Regions from separate parts of the Vreelandella arctica genome, predicted to be linked through region 2. Evidence: riboswitches for the same ligand, from Rfam matches in the RefSeq annotation. Region 2 holds a riboswitch; the other holds the start of a gene.
The links. A riboswitch is a leader RNA that binds a small molecule or an ion and turns the genes downstream of it on or off. The one in region 2 is predicted to bind thiamine pyrophosphate.
Positions count from the first base shown of each region.

Region 1: another riboswitch for thiamine pyrophosphate. It lies ahead of thiM (hydroxyethylthiazole kinase); the one in region 2 lies ahead of V8L70_RS01030 (SLC5/6 family protein).

Region 1 covers NZ_JBANSN010000006.1:173,489-177,761, reverse strand. Annotated here, with positions in the region: gene V8L70_RS07705 (LysR family transcriptional regulator) at 1-412, opposite strand, end outside; gene thiE (thiamine phosphate synthase) at 409-1,032, opposite strand; gene thiM (hydroxyethylthiazole kinase) at 1,022-1,831, opposite strand; TPP riboswitch at 1,855-1,953, opposite strand; gene V8L70_RS07690 (hypothetical protein) at 2,008-2,352, opposite strand; gene gloA (lactoylglutathione lyase) at 2,597-3,133, shown strand; gene V8L70_RS07680 (DUF6164 family protein) at 3,143-3,511, shown strand; gene V8L70_RS07675 (cupin domain-containing protein) at 3,520-4,185, opposite strand.
Region 2 covers NZ_JBANSN010000001.1:233,756-238,028, forward strand. Annotated here, with positions in the region: gene V8L70_RS01020 (hypothetical protein) at 13-705, opposite strand; gene V8L70_RS01025 (peroxidase-related enzyme) at 896-1,498, shown strand; TPP riboswitch at 1,542-1,649, shown strand; gene V8L70_RS01030 (SLC5/6 family protein) at 1,639-3,018, shown strand; gene V8L70_RS01035 (sensor domain-containing diguanylate cyclase) at 3,082-4,273, shown strand, end outside.

The DNA.
Region 1 (4,273 bases), on a different contig from region 2:
CCTCTTCAAGTAGATCAACGCGACGGTCATTAAGGTCCAGGCGCACGTCAAGCGCCGGGTGGGTAAGCATAAACTGGGTGACGAGTGGCGTTAAGTAGCGGGTACCAAAACTCATGGGCCCATTTACGCGTAAACGGCCGCGCACATCGCTGGTACCTTGGCCAACTTCAGCAGCGGCTTCATCGAGCGCTTGCAGCACACCCTGGGCGCGCATTAAATAGCGCTCTCCTGCTTCCGTGAGATGCAGGCGACGCGTAGTGCGCTGTATCAGTCGCGCCCCGAGTGCCTTCTCCAGTGCCATGACCTGACGCGACACGCGGGTACGCGAAATATCGAGTGCTTCAGCTGCCCGGGTATAGCTACCCAGCTCGGCGACTCGCACGAAAGCAACGATATGCTCTATTTGGTTCATGACGCAGCAGCGACCTGAAAGGCGCGTGCCGCCTGGAAAGGATCGGGTTGGCCGCAAATGGCTGAAATCACCGCTAATCCGTTCGCTCCCGCCCGCTGCACACTAATGGCATGCTCAGCTTTCAACCCACCAATCGCCACGCTGGGCAGTGGGCACGCTTTGACCAGCGAAGCCAAGCCGCCAAAGCCGATAGGCTGGGCGTGGTCCTGTTTGCTCACTGTTGCAAACACGGGCCCAATGCCAACGTAATCAATTAACGCCATGGGCGCCGCTTGGAGCTGAGCGAGGGTATTGATCGACAGGCCAATAATCGCCTGTTCACCTAGCGCTCGGCGTGCTTCCTGAACAGCGGCATCGCTCTGACCGACATGCAGGCCATCTGCCTGACTCTCTAGCGCTACCTGTAAACGGTCGTTAATGATGAGCGGCACCCCGGTGCCTGCCAGCAGTGCTTTTAGCCGCTTGGCCTGAGTAACCATCTGTTCATCGCTGGCATGCTTATCGCGTAGCTGCACGATGGTCACACCACCTCTTACCGCTGCTTCAACCGTCTGCTCTAGGCCATAATCGTCGCAAAGCGCAGTGTCGGTCACCAAATAAAGCGATAGATCATACGGCATGGAGTGACTCCAACTGAGTATGAGCAGAGAGGTCGTCAGGGGTAAGTTGATAAAGCGCATCCAGCAGAGCGACTTGGAAACTGCCTGGGCCCTGAGCAGTACTGCCCGCCCGCTCGCCAGCGACGGCAAAGCAGCCTAGCGCCGCGGCGGTGGCTTCCAGCGGGGCTTCACGGTTGGCCGCAACAAAGGCGGTGACCAGTGCGCTAAGGCCGCAGCCTAACGTTGTGACACGGGGCATTAAGGGGTGGCCACCGTTAATACGATAGTGCTGTGTGCCATTCGTCACCCAGTCGCTTTCACCGGTCATCGCGACAACGCAGCCATGTTTTTGCGCTAGCGCTATCGCTGCGTCTATGGCTTGGTCGGCGGCAGCTGTCGAGTCCACGCCGCGGCCTTGGTTGGCTAACCCATTAAGCGCCAGAATTTCAGAGGCATTGCCACGAATCACGCTAGGCTTTAACGCGAGTAACCGCGTGCACAGCGATTGTCGATAGCGGGTCGCGCCAACGGCGACAGGATCTAATACCCAGGGAATCGAGTGCTGGCTGGCGGTGGCCGCTGCGGTCAACATCGCGTCCGCCCAGTGGGCAGAGATGGTACCAATGTTGATCGACAGCCCGGCAGAAATAGCGGTGAACTCTGCCACTTCCTCTGGAGCATGCAGCATTGCGGGTGACGCGCCCGTGGCTAGCAACAGGTTGGCCGTGCTGTTCATGGCGACATAATTGGTCATGCAATGGACTAACGGTGTCACTGCGCGCAGCGTTGCAAGGTAATCGCCAAGCGGAGGTAGGGTCATAGCATCCTCCCGGCGGGGAGGTGGTAAGCGGTACCATGACTCCCTACGCCGGTGTTATCCGGTTCAGGTTCAAAGGGTGCGTCTCAGCCCAACCGTAACGGAGGGCGCCCCTGTCGAGCGCTTACTATCCTTGCCTGGAGTAGCCCTGTAAACCCCTGGATACAGACGATGGCAATCTAACGAAACGAAATACGCGTGCCGTAGGTGAGCATCTCGTCAGGCGTTATGGCTTTCCCCTCTATCCCAATCATTTCGTCACCGCACTGGTCAGCGAAGGTCAGCACGCCGTGGGTCAAGCCAAGTTGGCCTAAGGTATCGCGGATTTCACCCGTGCCGAGAAAAGTACTGACGTGCCCTTTGTTATCACTGAGGTCAGACACGCCGTTAGCGTGATGAAAGCGCACTCTGTAAATCCCATCCATCGACTCCACTTCAACAATGGGCGAAAAGCCGTTGTGAAGCGCATTGGAAAGTTGCTTGAGGGTTAAGTGATCACCCAGCGTCATATCAATCGCAGTCATAAAAACCTCCTGAAGGACGCCCTCAATCAGGGGCATCGATCATGTGGCGGGAACTTCTTTTGTAAATCTTATGGATAATAAGTGTAGGGTTTTTGTTTAGGATTGCTAGTGCGCTTACCGGTGCCCCGATACGACACTGCCTACGTGCTTGTAAGGGCTAGCATTCTGGCAATAAAGCCCCCATGGTAAGCGGTATGTGAGGCTCAATAGAGTCAATGAACAGTATTAGCGACAGGAGAGCGTGATGAGTTTTCAAGGTGAGCAGCATCCTGGTGTCGTCGATACACCGCCTCAAACCCAAGGATTCCGTTTAAACCACACCATGCTGCGGGTCAAAGACCCCGAGCGGGCGCTGGCGTTCTACTCAAAAGTGTTTGGCATGCAGGTACTGCGGCGGCTGGATTTCGAGGAGATGCAGTTCTCGCTCTACTTTTTAGCCAACGTGGAGCCGAGCGACAGCGTGCCGGAAGAGACTGACGCGCGTACCGTATGGACGTTTAGCCAGAAGGGGCTGTTGGAATTGACCCACAACTGGGGGACTGAAAACCAGGAAGATTTCGCCTATCACGATGGCAATGCCGAGCCCCAGGGCTTTGGGCACATCTGCTTTAACGTGCCGGATTTGGCAGCGGCACAGGCATGGTTTGACGAGCACGACGTCACCTTCGTAAAACGCGCTGATCAGGGCAAAATGAAGGATGTTATCTTCGTTAAGGACCCGGATGGCTACTGGATCGAAGTAATTCAGGCAGACCTGATGGCGGGTAAAAGCGACGCATGAGGCACGCCAATGGCTGAACTACTGTTCCGGCTGCGCCACGTTACCGACGAAGAGGCCATGGAAGTGCGTGACCTGTTGGCCGACCATGGCTTTGATACCTATGAAACCCAGGCGGGCTTTTTCCGCCTGGGGGTCGATGCTATCTGGCTACGTAATCCACATCAGCATGATGCGGCTATCGCCGCGCTAGACGCCTATCAGGCGGAGCGCCTTGACCGCGTCCAGCGTGAGCATCAAGCAGCGGTTGAGCGGGGCGACGCGGAAACATTGTGGCATCGCTTGGCCGCTCACCCGCTGCAGGTGGTGCTGGTGCTGTTAGCCGTGGGGCTTATTGCGGCTCTTACGCTGCTGCCGTTTCTGGGCTTATCACGAAGCTAAGCACTAAGCTATGCGGGCGGCAGATGACCGCGTTTGAGGTACATCATCACGCCATTTTCACCGGCGGTGAGTGCAGGGGCTGCGCCGCTGGGGTAGCGACACCAGGTGCCCGCCGTGTAGCTATGCTCGCTATCGCTTAGGCTGCCTTCAAGAATCAAAAACTCCAGGCCGCCCAGCAGCGTGGGGTAAGTGATGGAGGTGCCCGCCGACCACCGTTCCAGGCTGGTGCGCTCCTGCTTGTAGGTGTGCAGCATCTTGTAGGCAATGCGCGGGCGACGATCCGGCTGCCAGGGAAGCCGATGCGCAGGTACCGCCAGCTGGAGCGTGTCGTTGGGGTCAAACTGGTGCAGTTTGACAAAAATCAGCGCGCCTTCCTCGCCAATCTGTGGCGTGTGGCCGGTACCGATGGGGTTTCGTAAGTAGCTGCCGGCTGGGTAGCGCCCATGCTCATCGGCGAACACGCCTTCCAACACCAGGATCTCTTCGCCGCCGCCGTGGGTATGCCGCTCAAATTGCGTATTAGGCGCGTAGCGAACAAGACTGGTGGCACGGGCAACTTCATCACCAATTCGGTCAAACATCATGCGCTCGACCCCCGCACTGGGGGAATCGACCCACTGATACTCTTCCGGGGTAACACAGGCAAAGTGGCTAAAATCGGCGTTTAGACGCATGGGAAAGGGCTCTTCGCAGTGAAGGTAAGTATCGGGGAGGAGTAATAGTCTCCTTATTGACAGCGAAAAATGCAACTTTAGGTTGTTT
Region 2 (4,273 bases):
GCATATCGTGATTTAAAAGTTATCAAACAACGGCAAGCTTTCTTCCAACAGTTGTTCAGTGGGGCCAAGTTGGCTTTCATGCAACACCAGCAGGGAATGTTCGTTCATGAAGTCCTGGGCTGGCGGCACCAGCAGCGCGAACTCACCTTCTTCAAGGTGAAACTCATGTATTTCGCGCAAACCAAGCGGCGTCATGCATTGCGAGCAGCGGTAGGTGTCATCTTCGCCATAAATCAGGCGGTGGTACATTTTAAACAGCGTATAGAGTGCCAAGCCGCCCTCAAACGCTGGCCAGCGCGCTGGTGTATGACGAATGCCGCTGGCGAGGTCTTGACCTTCTGCTCTGGCCTCTGCAATCGCATCGGCTAGCGGGGCAGCTAGAATGGCGGTTTGGTCAGCAGGTAAAGGTGTGTTGTGCTTGGAGGCGTGTTCAAAATCCTGCACTGCTCGTTTGAAGTCAGAAACGTTACTGAGGGTGTAGTCGACATGCTGAAGATCGTCGGGCTCAAACCCACCATTTTCCCAGCCATGAATGACTCTCAAGGTCATTTGGCCCCGCGTCATGGGGCGGGCCAGTAACATATGCAGCATGATCCGAATATGTAGCTGGCGCTCATCCGTATCATTTTCAAACGCTTGGTAGGGGTCAGAAAACAGTTCGTTTAGACGACCGGAGATGTGTTCTTTTGCTTCGTTATGGCTCATGTCAGTGTCCCTTTGAACGAACTGATTATTAAGCGTTATGCGCGCGGTTCTTTTATGCCAGCTATTGCAGGTCGTTACATCAGTATGGCGAGCAGGGCCGCTAATTAAAAGTCACTTAAGTTAGCGTTTTGTTACGTAAAGGCTAAGTCGTTTTTATGAGATGGTTAAACTTAACAATAAAGAGGTGATTATGTCTGCTCCATTAAGCCGTTTTAATGTACCAGAAACGTTAGATGATCTGCCCGACGATATTCGCCATACTATTTTGGCCGTCCAGGAAAAGGCAGGGTTTGTGCCTAATGTATTTTTAATGTTGGCCCATCGTCCTGCTGAGTTTCGTGCTTTCTTTGCCTACCATGATGCGCTAATGGAGCGTGAATCTGACACGCTCACTAAAGCCGAGAAAGAGATGATTGTGGTCGCTACCAGTGCGCGCAATCGCTGCTTGTATTGCGTGGTGGCGCATGGGGCACTGGTGCGCATATACAGCAAAGACCCGCTGCTTGCGGATCAGGTCGCCATCAACCATCGCGTGGCACCGATTAGTGAGCGCCACCGCGTCATGCTCGACTTTGCCATGCATTGTGCCATTGATGTCGGTGAAATGACCGATGAGTGGCGCACGCGCCTGCGGCAAGAAGGCTTTAGCCAAGAGGACTGCTGGAATATAGGCGCCATCGCGGCGTTTTTTGGTCTGTCGAATCGATTGGTCACCCTGGCGGGTACGCCGCCCAATGCGGAGTTCTATTTGATGGGGCGAGTGCCCCGCGCAGAGGCTGCCAACACACCTTAAACTTTACTAAGACGCGTTTTTGGTTGACGATACCGTCTTCATTCACTGTCGCCAGGGGAGCCCTGCTTGCAAGGGCTGAGAATGCGCGCTGCGCAGACCCTGGAACCTGATCCGGTTCGTACCGGCGGAGGAAGTGCGACATGCTATATCTGACGTCAGCCGTGCTTGGCGCGGCGCTGTGCTGCTTTGCTTATTTAGGTCTACGGGCTCGCTGGGTGGATGGCCCCGTTGATGATTATGTGACGGCTCGCAACTCACAAACAGCTTCAACCCTTGGTCTCTCCTTTCTTGCCTCCGGCATGGGGGCGTGGATACTCTTTGCCCCGCCCGAAATTGGCGCCTTTGTTGGCCCCCTCGCATTAGCAGGTTATGCGCTCGGGTCGGCACTGCCGTTTATTGTGTTAGGACTCTACGGGCCAAAAATTCGCCGTGCGTTGCCGGAAGGGCGCAGCATCGCCGAGTTTGCAGAAGCGTGCTATGGCCCAGGCGTGCGGCGCTGGGTAACGTTAGTGTCGGTTGGCTATATGGCCTGTTTTCTGGCAGCGGAGCTCACCGCCATAGGGGCCATCACAGCGCTATTGTCAGATGTGCCGCCCGCGCTGGTGATTATTGGCGTTGCCCTCACCACTCTGGTGTATACGGCGGTTGGCGGTTTGCGCGCCAGCCTTGCCACGGACCGGTGGCAGGCATGGCTGTTGCTAGCGCTTCTGTTGGCGGTGGGTAGCGTTACGTTATGGCGCCTACCCACAATGCCTAGCGAGGCAACGCTGCCTTCAATCCCCGTTACCAGCGCGCTGAGCGTTGCGTTAACGCTGGTCATCGCCGTCACCGCAGCGAACCTTTTCCACCAGGGGTATTGGCAGCGTGTTTGGGCGGCAAGGGACGATCAAAGCCTGGGCCGTGGCGCTTGGCTAGGCGGCGGTATGACCGTCGTCGTCGTGATGCTAATTGGTGGTTTGGGCATGCTGGCGACAATGAGTGGGGTTCGCCTTGGCGAGCCGCCGATGCCGTTTTTCGCCCTGCTAACGAAGGCCCCAGCTTGGCTGACGCTACCTGCCTTAGTGCTGGCAGTCACCTTGGTGGCCTCCAGTGTGGATACGTTACAAAATGGTATCGCTTCCCTGGTGGTGTCGCGCAGCGAACAGCGGGGTGTTTCCATCGCCGCTGCCCGCTGGGTCACGATTGCATTGATGATACCGGTGGTAGTGATTGCTTTGCAGGGGCTGTCGGTACTGCGGCTATTCCTGATTGCTGACTTACTGTGTGCTGCCATTGTGGTGCCTGTGCTGCTAGGTCTGTGGCAGCGCATGACCCCTTTTTCGGCTGTTGCGGGAGGCGTTGCAGGATTGCTGGGTGCCATTATTCCAGGGTGGTTCGGTCAGGGCAGTCTCATCGCGGGAGTGGTAGCTGCCAGTTTTCCAGGCAGTATTCCTACGCTGGGGCCGTTTGTCGGCGCGATAGTCGCCTCTACGCTGGTTAGTGTGTTGCTCGCGAGTATGAGTAAAAATAATAAGCAGTAAGCAGAAAAGTGCTGGTCGCGATATGCTGGTAGACCTACACCTCCCTGAATGGGTGACATGACAATGAGCTACCCCATAGCATCTAATGAAGAGGCGCGGTTAGCCGCTCTTTATGAGCTTGAACTATTAGATACCCCGGATGAACCGGCGTTTGATCGCGTCACCAGGTTGGTTACCCAGTTACTAAATGTGCCTATCTCAACGATCACGTTGATTGATGCTGAGCGTCAGTGGATTAAGTCGCGCGTGGGCGTGGAAACCCGCGAGACAGGGCGAGATGTGGCTTTTTGCGCTTATACAGTGACGGCCTCAGAGCCGTTAATTGTTGAAGATGCACGCAAGGATCCTAGATTTGCGCAAAACCCCCATGTGACCGCCCCGAATGGGATTCGCTTTTATGCGGGTATTCCGCTGTGCACCTCCAATGGACTTGCATTGGGATCCCTCTGCGCGATTGATATTAAACCTCGTACTCTTAGTGAGCAGGAACTGGCGGCTTTGAAAGATTTAGCGGCGATTGTGACTGATGAAATTCGCCTGCGTGAGCGGCTGATCCGAGAGAGAAAAAAAGCACAGGAATCTCAGCGAGCGTTGAGCGAGCTTCATTACAGTATGGAGTGCCAAATTGAACGGCGCACCAACGAGCTCAACCTGGTCATTGAATCCGCCTATGACGCCTATATCAGCGTTGATTCACAGGGCGTTATTCTGGATTGGAATCGAGCGGCTGAGCTAATGTTTGGTTGGCCACGCAAGGCGGTGCTGGCAAGGCCAATCACACAACTACTCTTTCCGAATGGCTTGCCAACTGAGAGTGATCAAGCCCCTATCACCTTTACAGCGCGGTGCCATGATGGCAAGGAACTGCCCGTCGAGGTCCGCATCAAGACATTGACCATTGATGGCCGCGAACGACGCAGTCTTTTTATCCATGATATTACCGAACGGCAGCAGCTAGAGCGCTTGCGCGATCAACAGGCCCGTGAAGACGTATTAACCAAACTGCCGAATCGACGCGCCCTGGATGAACGCCTGCCTGATGCGATGGCCCGCGCTCGGCGTACTCAAAAGCCCTTAGCAGTTTTATTCATGGACCTGGATGGTTTTAAAGCGATTAACGACACTCATGGCCATGCCATGGGGGATGAGCTGCTGCGTGTGATGGCTAAACGATTGGCGGGGGCCGTCCGTGAAACCGACTATATAGCGCGGTGGGCCGGAGACGAGTTTGTCTTGCTATTAGAAGGCAGTGAGT